One region of the Microbulbifer sp. SH-1 genome, then DNA from elsewhere that is predicted to be linked to it. Evidence: predicted binding sites of a transcription regulator. Region 1 holds the regulator's gene; the other holds the start of a gene.
What was found. Region 1 encodes sigma-54, which starts transcription at its own class of promoters, with help from an activator protein. Its sites were predicted from a motif close to TGGCACANNNNTTGCNNT; they were not measured.
Positions count from the first base shown of each region.

Region 2: the regulator sigma-54 is predicted to act here: its motif matches at 4,794-4,811, upstream of GNX18_RS07640 (CmpA/NrtA family ABC transporter substrate-binding protein).

Region 1 is NZ_CP046948.1:32,662-40,414, reverse strand. It holds gene GNX18_RS00230 (KpsF/GutQ family sugar-phosphate isomerase) at 1-663, shown strand, start outside; gene GNX18_RS00225 (HAD family hydrolase) at 745-1,275, shown strand; gene lptC (LPS export ABC transporter periplasmic protein LptC) at 1,354-1,917, shown strand; gene lptA (lipopolysaccharide transport periplasmic protein LptA) at 1,904-2,467, shown strand; gene lptB (LPS export ABC transporter ATP-binding protein) at 2,537-3,262, shown strand; gene GNX18_RS00205 (RNA polymerase factor sigma-54) at 3,504-4,982, shown strand; gene hpf (ribosome hibernation-promoting factor, HPF/YfiA family) at 5,164-5,457, shown strand; gene ptsN (PTS IIA-like nitrogen regulatory protein PtsN) at 5,509-5,970, shown strand; gene rapZ (RNase adapter RapZ) at 6,088-6,948, shown strand; gene GNX18_RS00185 (HPr family phosphocarrier protein) at 7,017-7,286, shown strand; gene mgtE (magnesium transporter) at 7,360-7,753, shown strand, end outside.
Region 2 is NZ_CP046948.1:1,756,051-1,763,803, reverse strand. It holds gene GNX18_RS07655 (alginate export family protein) at 1-1,008, opposite strand, end outside; gene GNX18_RS07650 (ABC transporter ATP-binding protein) at 1,141-2,022, opposite strand; gene GNX18_RS07645 (ABC transporter permease) at 2,070-3,059, opposite strand; gene GNX18_RS07640 (CmpA/NrtA family ABC transporter substrate-binding protein) at 3,153-4,529, opposite strand; gene GNX18_RS07635 (OmpP1/FadL family transporter) at 5,178-6,650, opposite strand; gene GNX18_RS07630 (DUF3108 domain-containing protein) at 6,881-7,633, opposite strand; gene purN (phosphoribosylglycinamide formyltransferase) at 7,695-7,753, opposite strand, start outside.

The DNA.
Region 1 (7,753 bases):
GCCGAGGTACTCACCCTGCTGCCGCTGCTGAAGCGACTGGGCATTCCCATGATCAGTATGACCGGCAAGCCAGACTCCCCCCTGGCTCAATCCGCCGATGTAAACCTGGACATCTCGGTGGAAACCGAGGCCTGCCCACTGAATCTGGCCCCCACCTCCTCCACCACTGTAACGCTGGTGATGGGCGACGCACTTGCGGTGGCACTACTGGAGGCGCGCGGCTTTACCGCGGAGGATTTTGCCTTTTCCCACCCGGGCGGCGCACTCGGACGCCAACTGCTGCTGAAGGTGGAGGACGTGATGCACGCAGGGCAGGAACTGCCGCAGGTTTCCCCGGAAACACCGCTCTCCCAGGCACTCTTGGAGATGACCAGCAAAGGCTTCGGTATGACGACCGTAGTAGACCGCGACGGCCAGCTTCAGGGCGTCTTCACCGACGGTGACCTGCGCCGGGTCATCGACCAGAAGATCGAGCTGGACACCGCCACCATGAGCAAGGTGATGAGCCGCAGACCGAAAACCGTGAGCGCCCACATCCTCGCCGCAGAAGCCCTGCGCATTATGGAGGACAACAAGATCACCGCATTGGTGGTGGAAGATCCGGAACACCATCCGGTGGGCCTGCTGCACATGCACGACATACTGCGCGCCGGCGTCATCTGACACAACAGCGAAATAGCGAATAGATAGAAGGACACCCGTTTGAGCCAGCACTCCCCCTCGCACCAGGGCAGCGACCGCGACCTGAGCATCGAACTCAAACTGAGCAAGGTGCGCCACCTGATACTTGACGTGGATGGCGTTCTCACCGACGGCAGGCTGTATTTTGACAATCACGGCAATGAGCTAAAAACCTTCCACACCCTGGATGGACACGGCATCAAAATGCTGCAGAAATCCGGAGTGGGCGTAGCCATCATCACCGGCCGCCGCAGTGCAGTGGTGGAAAAGCGCGCGCACGACCTGGGCATCACCCGCCTGATTCAGGGCCGCGAAGACAAGTACAGCGCCTTTTTGGAACTCTTTGCCAACGAGCCCTACGATCTCGCCCAGATCGCCTATGTCGGAGACGACTATCCTGATTTGCAGTTGATGACCCGGGTAGGCTGCCCTGTCGCCGTCCCCAACGCCGCCGCCCCAGTCAAAGAGCGCGCCCTGTTCGTCACCGAGCGCGAAGGCGGCCTCGGCGCCGTACGGGAGGTCTGCGACCGCATCATGCGGGCACAGGGAACGTTTGACGCCGCACTGGCCCCCTATCTCGCCAGCGACACCTGAAAACTGAACCTTCAGCCCATATAAAGGGTTGATCCGGCGGCCGCCACCCCGGCTGCCACACAAGGAAACGGACACAGCATGCGCACCTGGTTACCACTTGTCATCGTGGTCGCACTCATATCCCTGGGACTGTGGTTTACCGAAAGCCCGTCTGAGCAACTGCTTGGCAAGCGCCCGACCCAGCAGGAACACAGCAAGGCGGCGGACCTGATTATCCGCGACGCCCGCACGCGCCATTTCAGCCTCGAAGGCACGCTCGCCTACGAGGTGGATGCCGAGCGCGTTACCTTTTTCCAGTTTGCGCGCCGGGACCGCGCGGACCTCACGGAACCCCGCATGGTGTTCTACCAAGGCGAAGACACCAAATGGCGCACCGAGTCACACACTGGCGTTGCCTATGACAACGGGCAGAAAGTCGAGCTGGAGGGCGATGTTTCCATCATGGAACTACCGCAACCGGGCATCACCCTGCGCACGGAAAAAATCACGATCAAACCCCGCGAAGAATTCGCCGAAACGGACAAAGTTGTTACCATTACCGACGGTGCCAACCGCACCACCGGCAAGGGACTGCGGGCCGATCTCAAACAGGACAAGGTAGAAATTCTGTCAAATGTGGAAAGCAGCTATGAACCCCGTTGATTTGCGCCGTGTCCGCCTGCCGGCGACCGCCAGTGTCCTGTGTGCTGCCGTTGCCGCCGCACTACTGCTGGCGCCTCAGGTTCACGCGCTCCCCAACGACCGCGAGCAACCGGTGAAGGTGTCCGCCGACAAACTGGAGGCCAACCGCAACAAAAACCTGTCTGTGTACAGCGGCAACGTGGTCATCAGCCAGGGCTCGCTGCAGATTCGCGCCGACCGTGTGGAAGTTCACGGCAACGCCAAAGGGGAGATCAACAAGGTGGTTGCCACCGGCGCCCCCGCCCACTTTCAGCAACAGGTGGAAGAGAGCACCAGCCCGGTCAAGGCCCGCGCCAAGCGTATCGAATTCCTGGTGAGCAGCGACGCCCTGCAACTCAGTGGAGAAGCCTTTGTAGATCGCGATGGCAACACCCTGTCCGCCGAGCGCATTGACTACGACCTGAAAAGCGAGCAGATGCAGGCCCAGGGCCAGTCGGAAAAGGAACGCGTGGAAATGATCTGGAAGCCCGAAGCCAAATCAGAGTCCAAGCCGGCTGAAAACGGCCAGTAACCGCCCACCCACACAACCCGAACAGTCAGAAAAAGCGGCGAACCCGCCGCGCAGTTAGCGGAACTCACTATGCCGACGCTCAAAGCGCTCCACCTCGCCAAGCAGTACAAGAAGCGCAAGGTCGTTAAGGATGTCTCGGTGAGTGTGTCCAGCGGCCAGGTGGTCGGCCTGCTCGGCCCCAACGGCGCCGGCAAAACCACCTGCTTCTACATGATTGCCGGTCTGGTGCAGGCCGACGCCGGCCAGGTAATGATCGACCAGGAAGACATCACCGGCCTCTCCATGCACGGCCGCGCGCGCAAGGGCATCGGCTACCTTCCGCAGGAAGCCTCGGTGTTTCGCCGCCTGTCGGTAGAAGACAATATTCTCGCCATTCTCGAGACCCGCCGGGATCTGGATCGCAGCCAGCGCCGCCAACAGCTGGAATCACTGCTGGAGGAATTCCACATCACCCATATCCGCGAAAGTCTCGGTATGGCGCTGTCCGGCGGTGAGCGGCGCCGGGTGGAAATCGCCCGCGCACTGGCCACCAACCCCGCTTTCGTATTGCTGGATGAACCCTTCGCCGGTGTGGACCCCATCTCCGTGAACGACATCAAGCAGATCATCCGCCACCTCAGGGACCGCGGTATCGGCGTGCTGATCACCGACCACAATGTGCGCGAGACCCTCGATATCTGCGAGACCGCCTACATCGTCAGCGAGGGTCACATCATCGCATCCGGCGACCCCAAAGATGTGGCCGAGAACAAACAGGTGAAAGACGTCTACCTGGGACACGAGTTCACCATCTGACGCCATCCGGGTGAAATCATCAGCATTTCACCCCGGAATACCGATTCCCATCACAATTCTGACCGAAGCGACCGAAACAGATAACTCTTTCGGCACGCTTATTGCTTGTTTTCGCACCCCTTGCCACTTGTGTTCCGCACTACCCCGGGGTAGTCTGCAGGCGATGAGCAATCTGCCGCCGCACAAGCATCAAATGTGTCGCAGCGGCGCAACGCCAGCATTTTATATCGGCACACCCCCTATGAAGCAGTCACTCCAGTTAAAACTCGGCACTTCGCTGACAATGACGCCGCAACTGCAACAGGCGATCCGCCTGCTGCAGCTGTCGACGCTGGAGCTGCAACAGGAAATCCAATCCGCCCTCGACAGCAACCCGCTGCTGGAATCGGACTTCGACGAGCACGCCGGCGAGCAACTGCAGGAGCAGAACACCCCCGCTACCATTGAGCACCAGGCCCACGATGGCGCCGAAAGCAACCGCGAAAGCCTCAACGGTGAATCCGAGTCCAGCGCCGACGGCGACTGGAACAGCGATATCCCCGATGACCTGCCGGTAGACACCCGCTGGGACGACATTTACACCAACAGCAGTCACGCTGGAGGCGAGGGCGAGGAATACGCGCTGGAGCAGCGCAACGCGGCGGTGGAGAGCCTGCAGGACCACCTGCTGTGGCAGCTGAACCTCACTCCACTGACCCCGATCGACAAGCTGATCGGCGAGACCCTGATCGACGCCATTGCACCCAATGGTTTTCTCGACATCAACATCGAAGACCTCGCAGCATCTTTGGATGTGGACGTGGAAGAGGTGCTCGCGGTACTGAAAACCATCCAGCAGTTCGAACCGGTGGGCTGCGGCTCCCGCGACCTGCGCGAGAGCCTGCTGCTGCAATTGCGCCAGTTGCCGGAAAACACCCCCTGGCTGGCGCAGGCGCTGGTCGTGGTAGGCCAGTACCTGGATTTATTGGGCAAGCGCGACTTCCGCCAGCTGAGCCGTCGCACTCGCCTCAGCGAGACCCAGCTCGGCGAGGTGATGCGCCTGATTCAGACCCTCACCCCCTATCCCGGCGAGGCCTTCGGTGGCGAGGAACCGCAGTACGTGGTGCCGGATGTGATCGTCAGCCGCCGCGACCAGCGTTGGCTGGTGGAGCTGAATCCCGAAACCACACCCAAATTGCGCATCAACGACGCCTACGCCGCGCTCATTCGTCGCGCCGACAACTCTGCCGAGAACAACTACCTGCGCGACAATCTTCAGGAGGCGCGCTGGTTCCTGAAAAGCCTCCAGAGTCGCCACGAAACCCTGCTGAAGGTGGCAAGCTGCATCGTCGAGAAACAACAGGGCTTTTTCGAGCTGGGGCCTGAGGCCATGAAGCCCATGGTGCTGGCCAACATTGCCGAGACCATCGGTATGCACGAGTCCACCATCTCGCGGGTAACCACACAGAAGTACATGCTCACGCCCCGCGGTGTGTTCGAACTCAAGTATTTCTTCTCCAGCCACGTGAGCACCGACTCCGGTGAGGACGCGTCTTCCACCGCCATCCGCGCCCTGATCCGCAAACTGGTGGACGCCGAACAGCCGCGCAAGCCGCTGTCAGACAACAAGATCACTCAGGAACTGGACAAGCAGGGCATCCAGGTGGCGCGCCGCACCGTGGCCAAGTATCGCGAGTCCATGGGCATACCCTCATCCAGCGAGCGCAAACGGCTGGTGTAGGTCGACCATCCGCGACGCGCAAGTCACAATTTGCTGTCGCAGGACTACTCTTCGTTCAATTTCTGCCCGACCAATACCCGTACATTGAGTGTATCCTTCCATTCTGGCGCACTTCCTAGTAGGGTTGCCGCCCTGTGCGGGGGTGCGACCGGTTTGTGTTGTACCCGATGAGGAGAAATCCATGCAGATCAACATCAGTGGCCACCATGTAGACCTTACCCCGGCCATTCGCGATTACTGCCTGACCAAGCTGGACAAGCTCTCCCGCCACAATGACCTGATCACCAACGCCCAGGTCATACTTTCCGTCGACAAACTTATCCAGAAAGCAGAAGCGCGGGTTCATGTGAACGGCAACAAGGACATTTTTGCCGACTCGGAATCGGAAGATATGTACGCGGCGATCGACTCGCTCACCGACAAACTCGACCGGCAGCTGCTGAAACACAAAGAGAAATTACGCAGTCACCGCTAGACGTTACCCCCGGGAAACGGCTGGCCTGCACTGTCAGATCACCAGTAAGTTATGACATTGGAAGCATTACTCTCTCCCCGCCTGAGCCTGTGCCACCTGGCGGGGAGCAGCAAAAAAAAGCTATTGCTCAACATCGCGCAGGCGATCTCAGAACAATACCCCGACCTGGATTCCGATACCGTCTTCAACCAGCTGGTGGCCCGGGAGCGCCTGGGTTCAACCGGCATTGGCGAGGGGGTCGCCATCCCCCACTGCCGCCTGCCCGGCTGCGAGCGCCCCATCGGCGTCCTCTGCACCACTTCACCTGCGGTAGATTTCGATGCCATCGACCGCCAGCCGGTGGATCTGTTGTTTGCCCTGCTGGTTCCGGAGGATTCCGACCAGGAGCACCTGGATACGCTGGCAGAAATCGCCGCCCTGTTCAGCGACAGCCGCGTGCGCGACAAGCTGCGCGAAGCCACCACCAGTGACGAGCTCTACGCACTGGCCATCAACAGCGCGGCGGCGGCATAATAGCCCTCGACCTTGTCCGCCGCCCGGCCGCCACCGGACGGCTGCAGATAACCATCCCGGGCAGCGGCCTGCGGCAGCGCCCCTCGCCCTACTGAATCAGCAAGGAGCGCTTGTTCTATGCGACTGGTGATCATCAGCGGCCGCTCTGGCTCAGGAAAAAGCTCTGCCCTGGAACTGCTGGAAGACGTTGGCTTCAACTGCATCGACAACCTCCCCGCCAGCCTGTTGCCGGAGCTGATTCGCCGCGTCACCGAGCACCCCCCCCAGGAAACCACCCACCTGGCCCTGGGTATCGATGCCCGCAATCTCTGGCACGATGTGCGCCAGGCTCCCCGGGTTATCAACGAATTGCGCGAAAGCGGCATCGAGTGCGACGTCATCTATCTGGACGCCCGCTCGCCGGTGCTGGTGCAGCGCTTCAGCGAAACCCGCCGCAAGCATCCCCTCAGCGACAGCCGCACCCACCTGTTGGAAGCCCTCAACCACGAGAAGGAGCTACTCGCCCCGCTGGCGGCCATGGCCGACCTGGTGATCGACACCAGCAGCCTCAGCCTGCACCAGTTGCGCGACCAGGTTAAAACCCGCGTAGTGGGCAAAGACTCCCCGGGCATGGCGATCCTGTTCCAGTCCTTCGGGTTCAAACACGGTGTACCGGTGGACGCGGACTTGGTGTTCGACCTGCGCTGCCTGCCTAACCCCTATTGGGTCGCAGAGCTTCGCAACAAAACCGGGCTCGATCCGGAAGTGGCGGAGTTTCTGCGCGCACACGACGAGACCGAGGAAATGCAGCGCGACATCACCACATTTCTCGAGCGCTGGCTGCCCTCATACCAGCAGAGCAATCGCAGCTATACCTGCGTCGCCGTCGGCTGTACCGGAGGCCGCCACCGCTCGGTGTACATGGTGGAACAGCTGGCCAAGCACTTTTCCAGCGAATTCAAGAACATCCAGGTCCGACACCGCGAGCAGCAGAAATAAACCGGTCTCACACGCCGGGAATTGCCATAAAAGAACAACATCAGCACACACAGCGCCAGAACAACCCTATGCAGAAAAGCCGCATTACCATCATCAACAAACTCGGGCTCCACGCCCGCGCCGCCAGCAAGCTCGCCCAGACCTGCGCACGTTTTTCCTCGGACGTGAAGGTGCACTGCCAGGGCAAGGCGGTGGATGGCAAAAGCGTGATGGCACTGATGCTGCTGGCGGCCGGTAAGGGTGTTGAGCTGGAGCTGGAAGTCTGCGGTCGCGATGAAGACGCCGCGCACGAAGCCATCTGCACACTGATCAACGATCGCTTCGGTGAGGGCGAATAACACTCTGCATGATTTCGGCCTGAGCGCCGGTATAATGCCGCCACCCGCCGTTCCCCCCTGATCAGGTATCCCCGTGCCCAACCCCGTCACCGCCGACATTAATTTCCACGCGCAGAATCAGCTCGGCGAGCTGTATGCGGCGCTGGACAGTGGCACCGGGCGCGAAGTGCAGCGGATGCTGCAATCCCTCTCCCCCCAGAGTATTGCCCAGCTGCTGGAAAGCTCCCCTCCGCGCATTCGCCAGGTGCTGTGGAAGCTGATCGACCGGGAAGTCGAGGGCGAGGTTCTGCAGGAGCTGGCGGACGACGTCAAAGCCCAGATCCTCTCCATCATGGACACCGAAGAAATGGTGGCCATTATGGAGGGCCTGAACGCAGACGACATCGCCGACATACTCCAGCAATTGCCGGAGCGGGTAATGGCGGAAGTACTCTCCGCCATGAGTGAGAGCGACCGCCAGCGGGTGC
Region 2 (7,753 bases), 1.7 Mb from region 1:
GTCTTCAATACCACCGGCGATGTTGCCGGAGCCGCCCCCGAGGAACATGTCGGTCCACCCCTGGAATTTATGCAGCGTGGCAAGAGGAGTGATGAACTGACCATTGGCGCCATCGGCACCCAGCAATTCATAACCGCCCGCCAGGGTAACCGCCCCGAATTTGTAGCTCGCTTCTGCCAGCAGGTAGTTGGCATCGTAATCCGCCGGGTTGTTGGCAGCAGAAGACTGCACGGCATATTCAAGTGTGTAGCCGAGATCCGCTTGGCTGCCGGCGAAGCGCAGACCGTAGGTATCGGTCGAGAAGGCCGCGGCATCCTCGTTGTCCAGCAGGTACGCGTAGCCGGTCAGTGCGCCGGCCGAAAATCCGGAGTACTTGGCGTTCAGCAGGTAGGTATCACTGCGGTGATCACCCGCTGGGCTGTCTTCACCAAAAATTCGGTTGACGTTGTGGATGTGTGCCAGGAAAAGACTGGTATCGGCGAGGCTTGTGTTGCTCACGCTGACGCCGTCGTAGGTCTGCTCGTTCTGACGGAAGCCCACGCCGCCGATAAAGCGCTGGTTATCCAGCAGGATGCGCTGGCGACCGTACTTCAACGTGGTGGCGCCCGCCGTGTAGGCCAGGTAGGCCTGGTTGACCTCGGTGCCCTCTGCATCGGCTACGCCGCCTTCGAAATCGGTTATGTGGGTGACGTCATCCATCTCAATCAGGGTGCTGAATCCCTGATAGCTGGCAGAGGAGAACGTCAGACGGGTGAGCAGGCTGGTGAGGTCCAGCCTATCACTGCCGGCGGCGTCGACCATTTCGGTGCGCGCACGGAAGCCCAGGGTAGCGTCCCCCTGGCTCAGAGCATCGCCAAAGCTGGTTACCACCGGAGCTTCCTGCTCAATCGATTCCTGCGCCAACGCGGGAACACTGGCGACAGCGATGGTTGCGGCACCGATGGTGCTGGCCAATGTCCGGCGAGACAACAGGGTGGTGGTCTGAAAGGTGGAGGTTTTGGTTTTCATTATTTGGGTTCCTGTTCCTGGGTATTCAAATACGGTCTGTTGTTTGATGATTCACTGGTGTTGCCCGCGGCAGTGATCCCTGGAGATTACACCGATTTTGCGGCGACCCGAGTGGGAATTTCACGTTGCCGATCAGGCGGCGTCCCCGACAGCTTTCGCAGAGTGCCCGGATGTCCAGGCGGGGGTAGCGTGAGCCGAAGCTGGAGCGGTTTTCTTTTTAACCGGTACATCTGGTTTGCTGTGGCGCTCGTGCAGGAATTTGAGAACTTGCGCACGGTACTGGTTGTATTGCGGATTGTCGGCGAGTGCGAGGCGGTCGCGGGGGCGCTCGAGTTCCACACTGAGAATTTCTCCGATTGTTGCAGCGGGCCCATTGGTCATCATCACAATGCGATCAGAGAGAAGTACCGCTTCATCCACATCGTGGGTAATCATGATGATGGTGTTACGCAGCTCTGCCTGGATTTCCATCAGTGAGTCCTGCATATGTGCGCGGGTCAACGCATCCAGTGCACCGAAAGGCTCATCCATCAGGAGAACTTGTGGCTGCATGGCCAGGGCGCGGGCGATACCAACGCGCTGCTTCATACCGCCGGAGATTTCACCCGGGCGTTTGTGCATGGCGTGGTTCATGTGTACGAGCGCCAGGTTGTGTTCGATCCACGCGCGCATTTCCGCTTTGGATTTGCTCTTGCCGAACACCTGCCTCACAGCCAGTTCCACATTTTCATACGCGGTGAGCCAGGGCAGCAGCGAGTGGTTTTGGAATACGACGGCGCGTTCTGGGCCCGGTTCGGTGACCTCCCGACCATTGAGAATGACGCCGCCGCGGGTTGCCTGATAAAGACCGGCGACCACATTCAGCACGGTGGATTTTCCGCAACCGGAGTGTCCGATCAAGGAGACGAACTCCCCCTGTTGGATTTTCAGGTCCACATCGCGCAGGGCTGTAAAGTTGCCCCGAGGTGTGGGAAATTCCATGTCGATATGGCTGATGTCCAGTAGTACGCTCATGGGGTTGATCTCCGTGTAAAATTGTTTCTGCAGTATTGGGTGCGCGATTAACTGACGGCTTTGTCCCAGGACACCAGCCTCTGCAACATCAGCATGCCGCGGTCCAACAGAAAGCCGATAAAGCCGATCACCAGTACCGCCGCCATGATGCGCGCGAGTGAGTCTGAGCTGCCATTTTGAAATTCATCCCATACGAATTTTCCGAGCCCCGGATTTTGCGCCAGCATCTCCGCCGCGATCAGCACCATCCAGGCCACACCGAGAGACAGGCGCATACCGGTAAAAATCATCGGTATCGAAGCGGGCAACACGATTCTCCGCACATGGCGCAGAGCGGACAGGCGCAGCACCTTGCTTACGTTCACGAGGTCCTGGTCGATCCCCGCCACACCCACTGCGGTGTTGATCACCATAGGCCACAGGCAGCACAGGGTTACGGTGATCAAGGAGTTCAGAAAGGACTTTGCAATCAACGGTTCGGGACTCGTATAAAGTGCGGACACCACCATGGTCACCAGCGGCAGCCAGGCAAGGGGAGAAACCGGCTTGAATATCTGCACGATCGGATTGATGGCACTGTTCAGGGATTTGCTAAGGCCGATGGCGATTCCCAGTGGCACAGCGATGACCACCGCCAACAGGAAACCGCACATCACTGTGACCAGGCTGGTGCTGATTTGGTCGATGAACGTTTCCTTGCCAGTGTATGCGCGAATTTTTGGCTGGTAGGCTGGATCGGCAGCGACACGCTCCGCGTTGCGTTCTTGCTGACGCTGGTAAAACGCGCGCTCTTTTTCCCGCGAACGCTGGTGCTCGCTATAGAGCGCGTCGAACTGTTCGATTACTGCGCTGGGCCCTGGGAATTTTCCGAGCGAAGTATCTATGTTTTGCGCGGTGGCCGACCAAAGGAACAGAAACGCCAGCATACCCAACAGAGGCAGAGCCAGTTGCCGGAGAAGGGTAACGACAACACGGCTGTCGAGTTGCGGGATCCGCACCTTAAAGAAATTTGAGAGCTGCGCGGCAGTGGTATTCATAATTTGTTACCTCGGTTCTCGGTAAACACTTCGGTCTATGACGTTTGGGGCGTATCGGGCGCTGAGGATGGCGGCGGATACGCCCGCCGGCGTTTAGAGTTTCTGGCCGGACTTCAAGCCGATGGTGAACTTGTCGATATATTCGTTGGGCTTGTGGCCGTCGTAGACGATACCGTCGATAAAGTGTGTCTGCGGATCGCGGAATCCGTCTTCACTGGCGAAGTCCGGGAACTGATCGGCACTGGCCAGTTTGTCGGCAACCAATGATCTGGCCGCAGCCTGGTAGATGTCCGGGCGGTAGACCTTTGCGGCCAGCTCTTTGTACCAGTCATCGGATTTGTCATCGGAGATCTGCCCCCAGCGTCGCATCTGGGTCAGATACCAGATAGCGTCTGAGTAGTAGGGGTAGGTGGCGTTGTAGCGAAAGAACACATTGAAATCCGGGACTTCGCGTTTGTCGCCTTTCTCGTATTCAAAGGTGCCTGTCATGCTGTTGGCGATCACCTCATAGTCCGCACCCACATAGTTTGATTGAGACAGGATCTTTACCGCTTCCGGGCGATTGGCGTTGTTGTTTGCATCCAGCCACATGGCTGCGCGAATCAGGGCACGGGTGATGCGCACGGTGGTGTTGGGATACTTCTCAGCGAATTCTTTTGTGATCCCGAACACTTTTTCCGGATTGTCCTTCCATATCTCGTAGTCGGTCACCACAGGTACACCAATATCTTTGAATACCGCTTGCTGATTCCATGGCTCGCCCACGCAGTAGCCATAGATAGTCCCGGCTTCCAGAGTGGCGGGCATCTGTGGTGGCGGGGTAACGGAGAGCAGGGCGTCGGCGTCAATCTGTCCGGAAATATCGCCCTTGTGCGGTGCGTAAAAACCGGGATGAATACCGCCGGCAGCGAGCCAGTAGCGCAGTTCGTAGTTGTGTGTGGATACCGGGGAAACCATGCCCATATTGAAAGGCTTGCCATCCGCCTTGTATTTTTCTACCACGGGTTTCAGCGCATCCGCCTTGATCGGGTGTACGGGCTTGCCATCTGGCTGTTTCGGGATGTTTGGTTTCATCTGCTCCCAGATGGCGTTGGAGACAGTAATACCATTGCCGTTAAGGTCCATGGAAAAGGGCGTGATGATCTCGGCTTTGGTGCCGAATCCCATGGTGGCGGCAATGGGCTGGCCGGCCAGCATGTGTGCGCCGTCGAGGCGACCGTCGATCACGCCATCCAGCAAGACTTTCCAGTTGGCTTGGGCTTCGATGGTGACGTAGAGACCCTCGTCCTCGAAATAGCCCTTCTCATAGGCGATTGCGATAGGCGCCATATCCGTGAGTTTGATAAAACCAAAGGTGAGCTCCTCTTTTTCCGGATAGCCGAGTGCGACGACCTGCGCGCTGGCGCAGCTTATTCCAGCCGCCGCTACCAGCGGGGCAAATATTTTCTTGAAGGGCATTTTCCAGTTCATGGGTGTTGTGCTCCTGCGATACAAAGGGTTATCTGAGTTCGGTAAAAAAATCAGCGCAAAAAAAAGCGCTCACCGATGTCCTGCAAACGGGGCAGGATCGGTGAGCGCCTCTGCTCAAGGGCAAACGCCAATGCGTTGCCAATCTAGTTATTTCCGGGTTTCAGGGAGTACCCGGCAAGTCAACGGAAACGGTCGTCGGAAATGAGGGGCGTCAGTTGCCGGTTCATTTCGGTGCGGAGGATGTATTCCGCCTTTACCGGTAGCATTGCAGTCTCTGTGCCAACTTTTTTGTCGGGCGTGTTGTGAAGCGGTCTATGGACCTGGCAAGTCGAGGTTCTGGCAGAGAGGGCAGTGCGATGAGATTGTGTTGCAAGTAATTGAATTTTCTACGGCTTTTCACGCGGGGTTGGATTTGGGAGTGTTTAGTGGATTCAGGTTGAAAAAATACTGGCAGCAGATTTACTTGAGGGGATTTGGCGGCTGGGGGTAGGGGATTCAAAGAAATTTCTGCAACGCAGCTGTGTCATTTTCGGTGCGCGGCGCAAGCCGATGTGGTGCGTACGCGTGAAAATGGAGCAGAGAGCGGGATAAAAAAAGGCCGGATGCTTGGCATCCGGCCCCGTTGACAAGGTGTTGTCAGAATGTATATCAGAAGCTGTAGTTCAGGGATGCGCCCACCAGCCAGGCTTCCAGATTAGTGGTGCCCCCATCGAAGTAGGTGCCAAGACCCTGGACTCCGGGAACTGGCAGTGTACCGGCGATGTTCGCGGGAATGGGCAGTGCAGAGAACTCTTCAATTGGCTCGTCGTCGCCCCACAGGTAGGCCAGACCGGCGTCGATGCTCAGCTGGTTATTCCACTTGTAGGTGCCCCCGATGGTCACCCATTGACGATCTGCGTCGGGGATGGACAGGGTGCGCCAGGTAACCGGCAGTCCGGCGCTGCCGCCCAGGCCGTAAGACGCTGTTTCTGCAACCGCGTCCTGGTTGATGCCATCGCGGGCTGCGCCCTCGTCGTACGCGTAGCCGACGCGCCAGGTAACCTCTTCACAGGGGTAGTACTCCAGGCCCAGGCTGTAGCGCCAGCCGCTCTTGAAGTTTTCTTCCTTGATATGCAACGGGTTGTAGTCGATCGGACCGACACCATTGGCTGGTTGATCGGGGAAGAATGCCTCGAGGCGCTGGAAGTCATCCCAGTCGGTCCAGGAAGCGCCAAAAGCGATGCCCCACTGCTCATGGAAACGGTGATAGATACCCAGCTCGGCGATATCCGGCAGATCCAGAGTCAGGTTAGCCGGCTCATTGTTCAGCAGAGCACCAGTGGTAAGAGAGCGCAAGAGATCTGAGTTTACGTCCGCCTCGATCTCCGGGTCCAGCTCCGACTGGTAGGAGAGGCCGATGCGGGTACGGCCGTCCACACTGCGCCACAGCGCGCCGATGCTCCAGCCGTAATCCCAGTCATCACCGTCTGCATCCAGAATACGCGCACCGGCCAGACTTGGGGCCAGACTGAAATTGGATGGAACTGTGGACTTCAATGTGGCATCCGCATACAGAAAATTCGCGGATACGCCAATGCTGAACTGGTTGTTGTAATCAAAGGCGACAGACGGCGCAATATTCACGCTCAGCAGCTCTGTCTTGTCGGCAATGTGGGTGACCGGCCAGTTGGAGGCGAAATCAGTCTCGAGACCATAGTCGGTATTGACGGCGAGGCCGAAAGACCAGCAATCGTCAAAGGGAACTGCCAGATATGCATTGGGTACCCAGGCGCTGCTGGCATAGTCGTTGGCTTCCGCATAAACAGAAGCTGCGGGAAACGGGCCGGTTTGTGTGAGCAGGTAGTAGTCAGTGGTGCCGGCGGCGTCGATTTCCGGATTCACATAGGTCACGCCGACAGAAAAGGCTATTTCATTGAACAGCGCAGAACCGGCCGGGTTGCGGGCGAGAATGGCTGCGTTGTCGCCGATGGCGTTTTCTGCAGCGAAGGCGCGGCCGAGACCGGAGCTGCTGGATTCCTGAAGTAAAAAGCCGGCGGCCATGGCACCGCTGGAATAAATGCCGCTGGACACGGAGCAGATGGCCGCGGCCAGTGCGGCCTTACGCAGTGTTTTGATAGTCATGAGGTCCCACTCTATTGCTGAATTTTATGCCGACGGGAGAAGGATGCCCGAGTCTGGCTGAGAAGCATTTCCAGAAATGGTTTTTCAAAAGCAAACAAATTCCCAGTAGCTTGATTCTAGCAGTGAGAATTTTACGTTCGTGGAGAATGCGACGACTTTATAGTAGCCCTAAGCGGAAAAATCTACGTTTTGGCGTAGATTTTCATGAAGATGTGAGAAAATTTTCCGGCTCAGTTTTCTGTGCGGACTTCTTTGCCGTCGATGGATAATTTTGTCAGGGTGATTTGGTAGCTTTTGCCATTATCTTCCTGCTGCATAAGCTTTACCAGTGCGTAATTCCACTCCGGTGCAAACCAGATGTTCGTGACGCGTTCGGCATCTTCTGCGCGCACACGCTGTACCTTGATCGTTTCGATCACACCCATTGATGTATTGAGTTTCTCCTTACCGGAGATTTCAAATTCGTATTCGCGAATTTTTTTTCCGTCCGCCACTAGGTATTTCAATGGCGACTTGCCGTTGGCGATGTCGACAGCCAGTTGCAGCTGGTAACTGATCTTGTCCTGAACGTTTTCCGGCGCATTGTTGATGCTGCGGGATTTGTCGTAGACATTGATGACACGACTGGCGTTGTCTTCGAAGTTGAGCGCGGTGTGGCGGTCTTTGCCGAGGCCGGATTTCTGATAATCGTAGTGTTGGGGAATCAGGCGCAAACCCTGTTGGGTAAAGCGGGAGTATTCTTCGATTTTCGCGAACATGGAATGAGCGGAAAAATCCAGGCGCCAGCTGTTCTGGTTGCCGCTGAGTCTGCGCTCGGCGGTGACGCCAAAACCGCTGAATTCTGCCTGGTACGTGGCGGAGAAGGGAACAAGTACTTGGGAGGGCGGCGCCGAAGGCGCGCTTTCCTCGGCAAATGAGGCCGCGCTGACAGCAAGCGCGAAGAAAAAAGTGAGAATAGCTTTGAATGCTGCGTAGTGGGACAAGATTCCACCTCCGGCCTGTAATTCTGATTCCATGACTCAGGCCGGAAGTGTAGCCGGCCTGTCAGTCGAGACGTTTGCCCGAGCGGGGCAGCAGTTCACCATCCAGCTCGACGCGGTCAT